2 regions of the Geobacter pickeringii genome follow, and region 1 is predicted to be linked to the other one. Evidence: riboswitches for the same ligand, from Rfam matches in the RefSeq annotation. Region 1 holds a riboswitch; the other holds the start of a gene.
The links. Region 1 has a riboswitch for magnesium ahead of GPICK_RS14980 (NRAMP family divalent metal transporter). Riboswitches for the same ligand answer to the same signal wherever they lie in the genome.

Region 1 (4,413 bases):
AGGTCGATGTCCGGATCATCGCCGCCACCAACCAGAACCTGGAAAAACTCGTGGCCACCAAGGCCTTCCGGGAGGACCTCTACTACCGGATCTCGGTTATTCCGATCTTCATCCCGCCGCTGCGGGAGCGCCGGGATGACATCCCCCTTCTCGTCAATACCTTCCTTGACCGCTTCAACCGCCACAAGAAGAGCAAGGTCAAGGGGATCGACAGCGATGCCATGGAACTCCTCTGCCACTACGAGTGGCCCGGCAACGTCCGCGAACTGGAAAATCTCGTGGAGCGTCTCGTCATCCTTAAGGGGTTCGGCATCATCGGCGTCAAGGATCTCCCCGAGAAGTACTCGGGGGTGGTCATTGCCCCCCCCTCCGAGGCGATGGCGCTTCCCGACAGCGGCATCTGCCTCAACACCGTCGTGGAAGAGTTCGAAAACGGCCTGATCATGCAGGCCCTCAAGAAGACCGGGGGGAACAAGAAGGAGGCTGCCCTTCTTCTCAACCTCAAACGGACCACGCTGATCGAAAAATTAAAAAAGAGAAAACTCGATTCGGTTGCCACGTCTTTTGCATAAGACGTGGGCATGATAATCGATTCGCTTGCACAGCTCCAGGCCGCCGCACCAACGACCAAAGAACGGGGTGAAACCTCCTCCGCTCCTGGCGATGACGCCCGGTTTGCCTCCCTCCTTACCTCCACTCTCGGCGGCTCCTCGTTGCCGGGGAGTCGCCCTAAAACCGCTGCCGCCGCTGCCGAACTGCTCCGCCTCGACATGATGCGAAGTGCCTTTTCCCTCGGGGATTCCGACGGGGGCGGGACCGTGCCCTCTCCTTCCCGGGCCATGGAACTGGTTCTGAAGAGCTTCGCGGAAAACGGTCGGAAATCCGACACCCCCGTCCCGGCATCCGCTGCGGTTTCTGGTGACGAGACGCTGCCGACACCCGAAGTGAATGCCGGCAACTGGCTCGACGACGTCGTCCAGCGCGCATCGCGTCGCTACGGAGTCGATGTCGGGCTGATCAAGGCAGTTATCAAGGCGGAGAGCAATTTCAACCCCAACGCGGTTTCTCCTGCCGGCGCCCAGGGGCTCATGCAACTCATGCCGGCGACGGCGCGGGGGTTGGGAGTCAGCAACTCCTTTGATCCCGAGCAGAATGTCATGGCGGGGACCCGATTTCTCAAGGACCTCCTCGACCGTTACCAGGGAAACGTCGATAAGGCTCTGGCCGCCTACAACTGGGGGCCGGGAAACGTCGACCGGAAGCCCCATCTCCTCCCCCGTGAGACACGGGAATATCTTGCCCGGGTCAAGGGGTACTGCGCGACGATGGCCTAGGGGCAGGGCTGGCGGCATATCTGGATGAAAGAAGGCTTCGGTGACGATCTCCGGGGCCTTTTCCGTGTGAAGTGGAGGGCACGTTTCAGCGAACAAAAGATGCCGGCAACTGCCGAATCGGGGTTACGCTGAGGAGAAAGGCCCGCATTCCGGGCGTCCCTGAGAGGCCTCACTTTGAACGAGTGCGGTTGAGGTGGGATTTTAGTCTCGCGGTGATAACAAAATGTTGACAACGACAAGAGAGTGAAATATTTATATGGAGTTCCTCGTTAGCATGAGGCGTTTGCACAAACAGAGGCTACTGCCCGGAAACGTCGAAAGACGCCAATGGGTAGACCAGGTCTTGCCGGATTAAGGCTTGACTTAAGGTAGCTGGTCATCTGACCTACGTTGTGCACTGCTGAAAACCTACGAGTGGGGAATCACGGCACGTTGTGTTCAGGCCACGGTTCTCCGTGGCTTTTTTTGTATCCATGTCGAAAGCGAAAGGTGGTGGTTATCCAATTGGACAGTCATAGTAGGCAAACGATTCATATGTAGATCCCGGCGGTAACCCCCCCAAGACTCCTTCAGGTTTTTCCGCTGGGCCACACTTCACCTGGCCGGCGGAGAGACTCCCCATAGACCCCCCTCTCCCCAAGCCCAACCATGTCAGCATATTGATTCGCAGCATAGCGCTTGAACAGCGTTATTGGTCCGTGGTTCGTCTAATTCTCGGTAACATATCGGCTGAAGGAGGTTTCACGTGTTCAGTGTCTCACAGCTTTACTACGAATTTCGCCGCATCTGGAAGGCGATCAAGCTCTTTTTCATCATATCCGGTCCCGGAATCGTCGTCATGGTGGCCGACAATGACGCCGGCGGCATTACGACATATGCCGCCACCGGCGCCAAGTATGGCTATCACCTGATCTGGTTCCTTCTTATCCTGATTCCGGTGGCCTACTATGTCCAGGAGATGACCGTCCGTTTGGGGGCAGTCACCAAGCGGGGCCATGGCGAAGCGATTTTTGCCGGCTTTGGCGCCTTCTGGGGCTGGTTCTCCCTGATCGACCTGATGGTGGTCAACTGGCTGACCCTGGTGACGGAATTTATCGGCATGACCTCCTCGCTCAGGATTTTCGGCATCCCGCCATGGCTCACGGTCATTGGCGTATGTATCATTATGTTGATCATGGTGGTACAGGGGAACTACTGGACGTGGGAAAAGATCGCGATCCTGTTTTGCGCCGTAAACCTGATCTACATCCCCGGCGCCTTCATCGTCAATCCATCGATGAAGGACATCATGCACTTGGGATTCGTACCGCACCTGCCGCCGGGAGGATTCACCAACGAGCTGTTCTTCTTCATCATGGCCAACATCGGCACCACCATCGCCCCGTGGATGCTCTTCTTCCAGCAGAGCGCCGTCGTGGACAAGGGGACGAAGGAGAAGGACATCCCATGGGGGAAGGTTGATACCTTCGTCGGGTCGATCATCACCGTGGTGGTGGCGATCTTCATCGTTATCGTCACCGGCACGATCCTGCCGGGCGTCAATATCGACGATGCGGCTCAGGCGTCACGGATGCTGATGAAGTACAACAAATATGCCGGTGCCTTCATGGCCATCGGCCTGTTCGACGCGGGCTTCCTTGGCGCCATCTGCATCTCCCTGGCCAGTTCCTGGGCCTTCGGCGAGGTCTTCGGCTGGGCCCACTCGCTCAACAACAAGATTCGCGAGGCCCCATGGTTCTACGGAAGCTACTTCCTGTCCCTCATAACCGCCGGCTGTGTTGTGCTGATCCCTAAAGCGCCGCTGGTGCTGATCACCCTGTTCGTGCAGGTGGTTGCCGTCACCCTGCTGCCGGCCGCTCTGGTCTTCCTGATACTCCTTTTGAACAACAAGAAGACCATGGGGGAGTATACAAATACCCTCTGGCAGAATATCGTCACCACGACCATAGTGGTGGGTATCGTCATCTTGTCTACCCTTTACGGGATCAGCGCCCTGTTCCCGGACATGTTCAAATAGGAGGTATGCACCATGATCAGAGATTTCTTCTCCCACAACTTTGCCAAGGTGCGGGAAATCAATAAAAAGTATGCCAAGCCGAACGTGGAGATGTCCGGATGGGTAAAAGGTTCCCTGCTTTTTCTGCGCCTCTACCTGATCTTCCTGGTCGGTCTGCTGCTGTACAAATTCATCACCATGCTCTGAAAGGAGGTGCGCCATGACACCCATGAAAAATTCCCAGAATGATCAGGTGTTCTTCCTGAGTGACCTGACCGGCATCCCGGTGCGCAACCAGGGCAAAAAGATCGGCAAGCTGGATGATCTCCTGATCGTAGAGCACGAAAAGGTTGCCGTGGTGACCCATGTCATCGTGAATCGCCCCTTCGGCCACAAGTCACTGCTTATTCCCTTCGGGAAGGTCGGTGAACTGAAACGGGACGGGATCGAACTCTCCCTCCCCACGGTGGAGGCATTTGAAGGCGAACCGGAAGAAAACCAGGTACTGCTCAAGGACCACATCCTGGACAAGAAGGTCATCGATCTGGATGGCAATGAAATCGATGTGGTGTATGACGTGAAACTGGTGTTGCGGAGCGGGAGCCTCTACGCCACGGATGTGGATTTCAGCCGCTATGGCCTGCTGAAAAGGCTCGGGCTGCGCTACGTGGCGCAATTCGCCTACCACCTGGCAGAGATGTTCAAGAAGGAGACCATCCCCTGGACGTATGTTCAGCGACTGCCGGAGAAGATCGGGAGTTTCAAGGGGAATGTACAGCTCAATATTCTCAAGGAGGCACTGCCGGAGATCCATCCCGTTGATTTGGCCGATATTCTGGAGGAGCTCTCCGAGGAGCAGCGCCTGGCCATCTTCAACGAACTGGAGACGGACCATGCCTCCGATACGCTGGAAGAGATGGAGCCCCGGGTGCAGCGCAGCCTGATCTCATCCATGGACAAGGAGCGGGTCGCCGACCTGATCGACGAGATGACCCCTGCCCAGGCGGCGGATGTCCTCTCGGTCCTTCCCACAGACCAAGCGGAAGAGATTCTCGACCTGATGGAGCATGACGAAACCGAAAA
Region 2 (4,413 bases), 610 kb from region 1:
TGGCTTATGGTGTAGAGCCGGCGCCAGAAGTAGCGATTGAACGCCACCACATAGAGGCTCATGACGGCAATGCCGAGAACGATGTGCGGATAGTCTCCCTTTTCGGTCCATTGGGCGATGTAGGAGCCGAGGCCGGTGGCCGTGAGCCTGGTGTCTCCCCAACTGACCACTTCGGCAACGATGCTGGCGTTCCATGTGCCCCCGGAGGCGGTTATCAACCCGGTCACCAGAGTCGGGAAAATGCCGGGCAAGAGCAGTCTCTGCCAGAGTTGCCAGCCGGAGACCCCCAGGTTGCGGGCAGCTTCGCGCAAGTCGGTCGGTATTGCTGCGGCCCCGGAGATGACGTTGAAGAGGATATACCATTGGGTTCCGAGAATCATGAGCGGCGCAGTCCAGACCTCCGGAGAAAGACGATACCGCACCATCAGGACCACCGCCACGGGGAAAAGAAGGTTGGCCGGAAAGGCCGCCAGAAACTGGGCGAGCGGCTGCACCCTGGTTGACCAGCGTGGATTGAGGCCAATGATCACCCCCAGCGGCACCCAGATCAGACACGCCAGCACCAGCAGGATGATGACCCGTGCCAGGGTGATCAGTCCCAGCCCAAAGACCCTGATGATTTCAGAGTGATCGACTCCCCTGCCGACAAACCTGACCAGGAGCCACACGCCAGCTGCCATGCCACCCCAGAGGCAGACATGCCAGAGCACGGCAGACAAAATCTCCAGCATACGCGAAGGTGGCCGGTGCTGCAGCTTCACTCGCGGCAATCTCGGCAGACGATCAGAAAAGAATCCCCACAGCTGGCCAATTCCCTCAATCCCGGCACGGAGGAACCTCGCCCGCTTGAAGAGGAGGAGCACCCACGACTCGGCACTCTCCTGGCTTTCGGTCAGTTCGAATTTGAACTTTTCGGCCCAGGCCACCAGCGGCCTGAAGAGGAGTTGGTCATAGATCAGGATCACCACCAGCATGGTGCAGAGCGCCCAGGCAATGGCGAGCAGGTTCTTTTCCTGGATGGCCTGGGCAACATAGGAGCCGATGCCGGGGAGGGTCACGGCGGTCTTTCCCACGGTTATGGCCTCTGAAGCAACCACGAAAAACCAGCCGCCGGAGACCGACATCATGGTGTTCCAGATCAGCCCCGGCGTAGCAAACGGGGCTTCCAGCCTCCAGAAGCGCTGCCAGGGCGAAAGCCCGAAGAGGATGGATGCCTCCTGAAGCTCCCTGGGTACGATGCGCAGTGATTGATAGAAGCTGAAAGCCATGTTCCATGCCTGAGAGGTGAAGATGGCAAAGATCGATGCCGCCTCGACCCCCAACAGGCTGCCTGGAAACAGGGCGATAAAACCGGTTACCGTGACTGAAAGAAAGCCGAGGATCGGCACCGACTGGAGAATGTCGAGAACAGGGATCAGGACGGCTTCTGCACGACGGCTCTTCGCCGCCAGCGTCGCATAGCTGAACGTGAACAGGAGGGAACAGACCAGGGCCGCCGCCATGCGCAGTACGCTGCGCAGGGCATAGACGGGCAGACGGACAGGATCGAGGGAGAGTGGAATCTGTTCGCCGGGGGTGTAGGGGACTGCCATCTGGCGGCTGCCCCATGCCAAAAGCGTGACAATCCCCATGACGAGCAGGAAGGCCACCACGTCCCAAGGGTTAAGGCGAATTTTCAAGTGCTGATCGGTCGAGTTTTTCATAGTTCCATCCATGACGCCAAACGGAATGGCATCTGCCGCAAGCCATCGGTGCGGGTCCGCACAGCGCCTTCGGCGCGCGGACTCGTGCATACCACAGCACAACGACTTTGTGACGTGAAATCAAAAATCAATATGAGCTTGTAAGGGAAAGGATAGAACTTTCCCTGCCTGATTTACCCGCACAACGCCAGCGGTCAATCTTCAAGGCAGGGGAGTGGAGGGAGCACGTGAAGGATTACCTGATGGATCGGCGGAAAGATGCTGAAGAAGCTGCTACTATGACTGCCCAATGCGGATCACCACCACCTTTCGCTTTTGACGTTGAGCAACAAAAAAAGCCACGGAGAACCGTGGCCTGATGGATTGCGTGCCGTGGTTCCCCTCTCGTAGGTTTTCAGCAGTGCACAACGTAGGTCCATGGGAACCAGCTACCTTAAGTCAAGCCTTAATCCGGCAAGACCTGGTCTACCCATTGGCGTCTTTCGACGTTTCCGGGCAGTAGCCTGTGTTTGTGCAAACGCCTCATGCTAACGAGGAACAGTGCATCTTATAAAATACTTTTTGAGGAAATGTCAACAGCGTGGAGTGTCAGAAAGGGAACGCCGGAAGGATTCAATGGCGGTCAATGCGGCAGGAGCCGCCGGTACAGAGGGGGGTGCGCCGGGGTAGATACGTTCTGATCCGGGCGAAGCCCCGGTAGCCGAGCCGAGCCAGGAGGTTCACGCCGGGAAGCATGACGAGGGTGCCGAGAAGACCGTAGAGTGTCGATGCGGGGAAGGCCTGCCAGATGGCCCAGAAGGCCTCTACGGCGCGATAGACCCGTCCGGAGCGGTCGATGGCGTGCATCTGGGCCATGAAGGCGTCGAGAGGGATGCCGTAGGGGGCGGGATCGAAGGCGGGGTCGCCGATGTCGACGAAGACGAGGCGCCCGCCGTGGTTCTTCGCCCGGTAGCGGGCCATCTCCGCCGCGCAGACGGAGCATGAGCCGTCGTAGAAGACTCTCAGGGGGAATTCGGGAGGAACTGGCATCGGCAGACCTCGCAGTCGGAGCATTCCGAAACCTATACCACGGAACCGGCCGACGGCAACCAGCCTCAGGGGGAGAGCCGGAAGAGCTGCTCCACCACGCAGGCAGGCTTTGCCTCCCCCTCGATCTCCACGGTGATTTCGTAGGTGATCTGCACTGCGGCGCCCAGGGGTTCCAGGGCGGCGAGGACGGTCCGGGCCCGGATGCGGGAGCCGGTCTTCACCGGCGCCGGGAAGCGGACCCGGTTCAGACCATAGTTGACCCGCAGCCGCATCCCGGGGTAATTCCGCTCGAACTGTCCCGGGGCGTTGGCCTCGGTGAGGAAGGGGAGGAGCGACAGGGTGAGGAAGCCGTGGGCAATGGTGGTGCCGTAGGGTGACTCATGCCGGGCCCGCTCCGGGTCGGTGTGGATCCACTGGATGTCGCCGGTGGCGGCGGCAAAGGCGTCGATCCGCCCCTGGTCCACGGCGAGCCAGGGACCCACGTGGATTTCGGTGCCGAGCTTCGGGGCGAGGAACGCGATGAGATCGTCCGCAGCGGCCATGGGGGCTCCTTGCGTCAGAATTCGATGCCGAGTTCGTGGAGCTGCCGGAGCGCCGTGCCGGCCCAGTCCCGGTTGGCGGCGGGGCTTGCCGGGCTCGGGTGGATGATCCGGCCGATGCGGAGATCCAGGCCTGCCAGGGCCTCGCGGCAGCGCTCTTCGGCAAAGCCTCCCACGCCGATCACCACCTGCGGCGCCAGGTACTCCACCGCCCGGCGCAGGGCCCGGTCGCAGAGGAGGGTGAGCCGCTCCCGCTCCGCCGTCCGGATCTTGTCCGGGGTGACGTTCCCCCCCTCGGCGGTCAAAAAGAGGAGGGGACAATAGTTAAGGACAAAAAAGCGGGCGAAGAACCGCTCCGGCTCCCCGAACCGCTCGCGGATGAGCCCCCAGAGCCGCCGGCCGCTCACCTCGCTCCGCCGGCAGGCGAAACCGTCGACCCGCTTCTTCGGGTGTTCGTCGGCAGGCTTCTCCACCGAGCCGTTGATCCCGAGCCACTCCTTTACCACCTCGATCTCGCCGAAGGGGACGCCGGTCTGGGCCATCCCCCACGGGCCGGGGTTCATCCCGACGAAGACCGCCTCCTTGGGGGGGGTGCCGAAACGGCGCAGGTACTCCCCGTGGGGGGCCCGGGCGTAGCGGAGGGGGTTGTAGACATGGGCCACCGGCCGGGAGAAGGCCAGGCTCTCCAGGACGGTGGAGAGTTCTTCGGCTATCGAAACGAGATCCACCGGGATTCTCCTTTATTCGACGCAAAAGGTCTCGCCGCCGACCTCGACCCGGTCGCCGGGCCGCAGCTTCCGCCCCCGGCGCAGTTCGGTCTCGCCGTTGACGCGCACCCCCCCTTCGGCGATGAGAATCTTCGCCTCGCCGCCGCTCGCCACGATGTTCTCCGCCTTGAGGAAGCTGTCGAGCTTGATGTGGTCGGTGTCGATCTTCACGGAACAGACTCTCCCTTCTCCGTCAAACGATGCTCATCAGGTTGTCTTTGTAGCATTTTTTTGGTAGAAAAAGGAGATTTTTCACGACACAAGGAGATCCCTGCCATGCTCACCACATCCGACTTCAAGCGCGGCCTCGTCATCAAGCTCGACGGCGCTCCGTGCACCATCCTCGACGTCCACTTTCAGTCCCCCTCGGCCCGG

Region 2: it holds a riboswitch for magnesium, as region 1 does, so the genes downstream of both, GPICK_RS01325 (ABC transporter permease) here and GPICK_RS14980 (NRAMP family divalent metal transporter) in region 1, are expected to answer to the same signal.

The regions. Positions count from the first base shown of each region.
Region 1 is NZ_CP009788.1:3,294,590-3,299,002, reverse strand. It holds gene GPICK_RS14990 (sigma-54-dependent transcriptional regulator) at 1-572, shown strand, start outside; gene GPICK_RS14985 (lytic transglycosylase domain-containing protein) at 582-1,334, shown strand; M-box (ykoK) riboswitch at 1,593-1,760, shown strand; gene GPICK_RS14980 (NRAMP family divalent metal transporter) at 2,080-3,351, shown strand; gene GPICK_RS17610 (hypothetical protein) at 3,364-3,537, shown strand; gene GPICK_RS14975 (magnesium transporter MgtE N-terminal domain-containing protein) at 3,551-4,413, shown strand, end outside.
Region 2 is NZ_CP009788.1:289,571-293,983, reverse strand. It holds gene GPICK_RS01325 (ABC transporter permease) at 1-1,679, opposite strand, end outside; M-box (ykoK) riboswitch at 2,076-2,245, opposite strand; gene GPICK_RS01320 (thiol-disulfide oxidoreductase DCC family protein) at 2,316-2,732, opposite strand; gene GPICK_RS01315 (MaoC family dehydratase) at 2,798-3,274, opposite strand; gene GPICK_RS01310 (uracil-DNA glycosylase family protein) at 3,289-3,999, opposite strand; gene GPICK_RS01305 (RNA-binding S4 domain-containing protein) at 4,012-4,209, opposite strand; gene GPICK_RS01300 (elongation factor P) at 4,315-4,413, shown strand, end outside.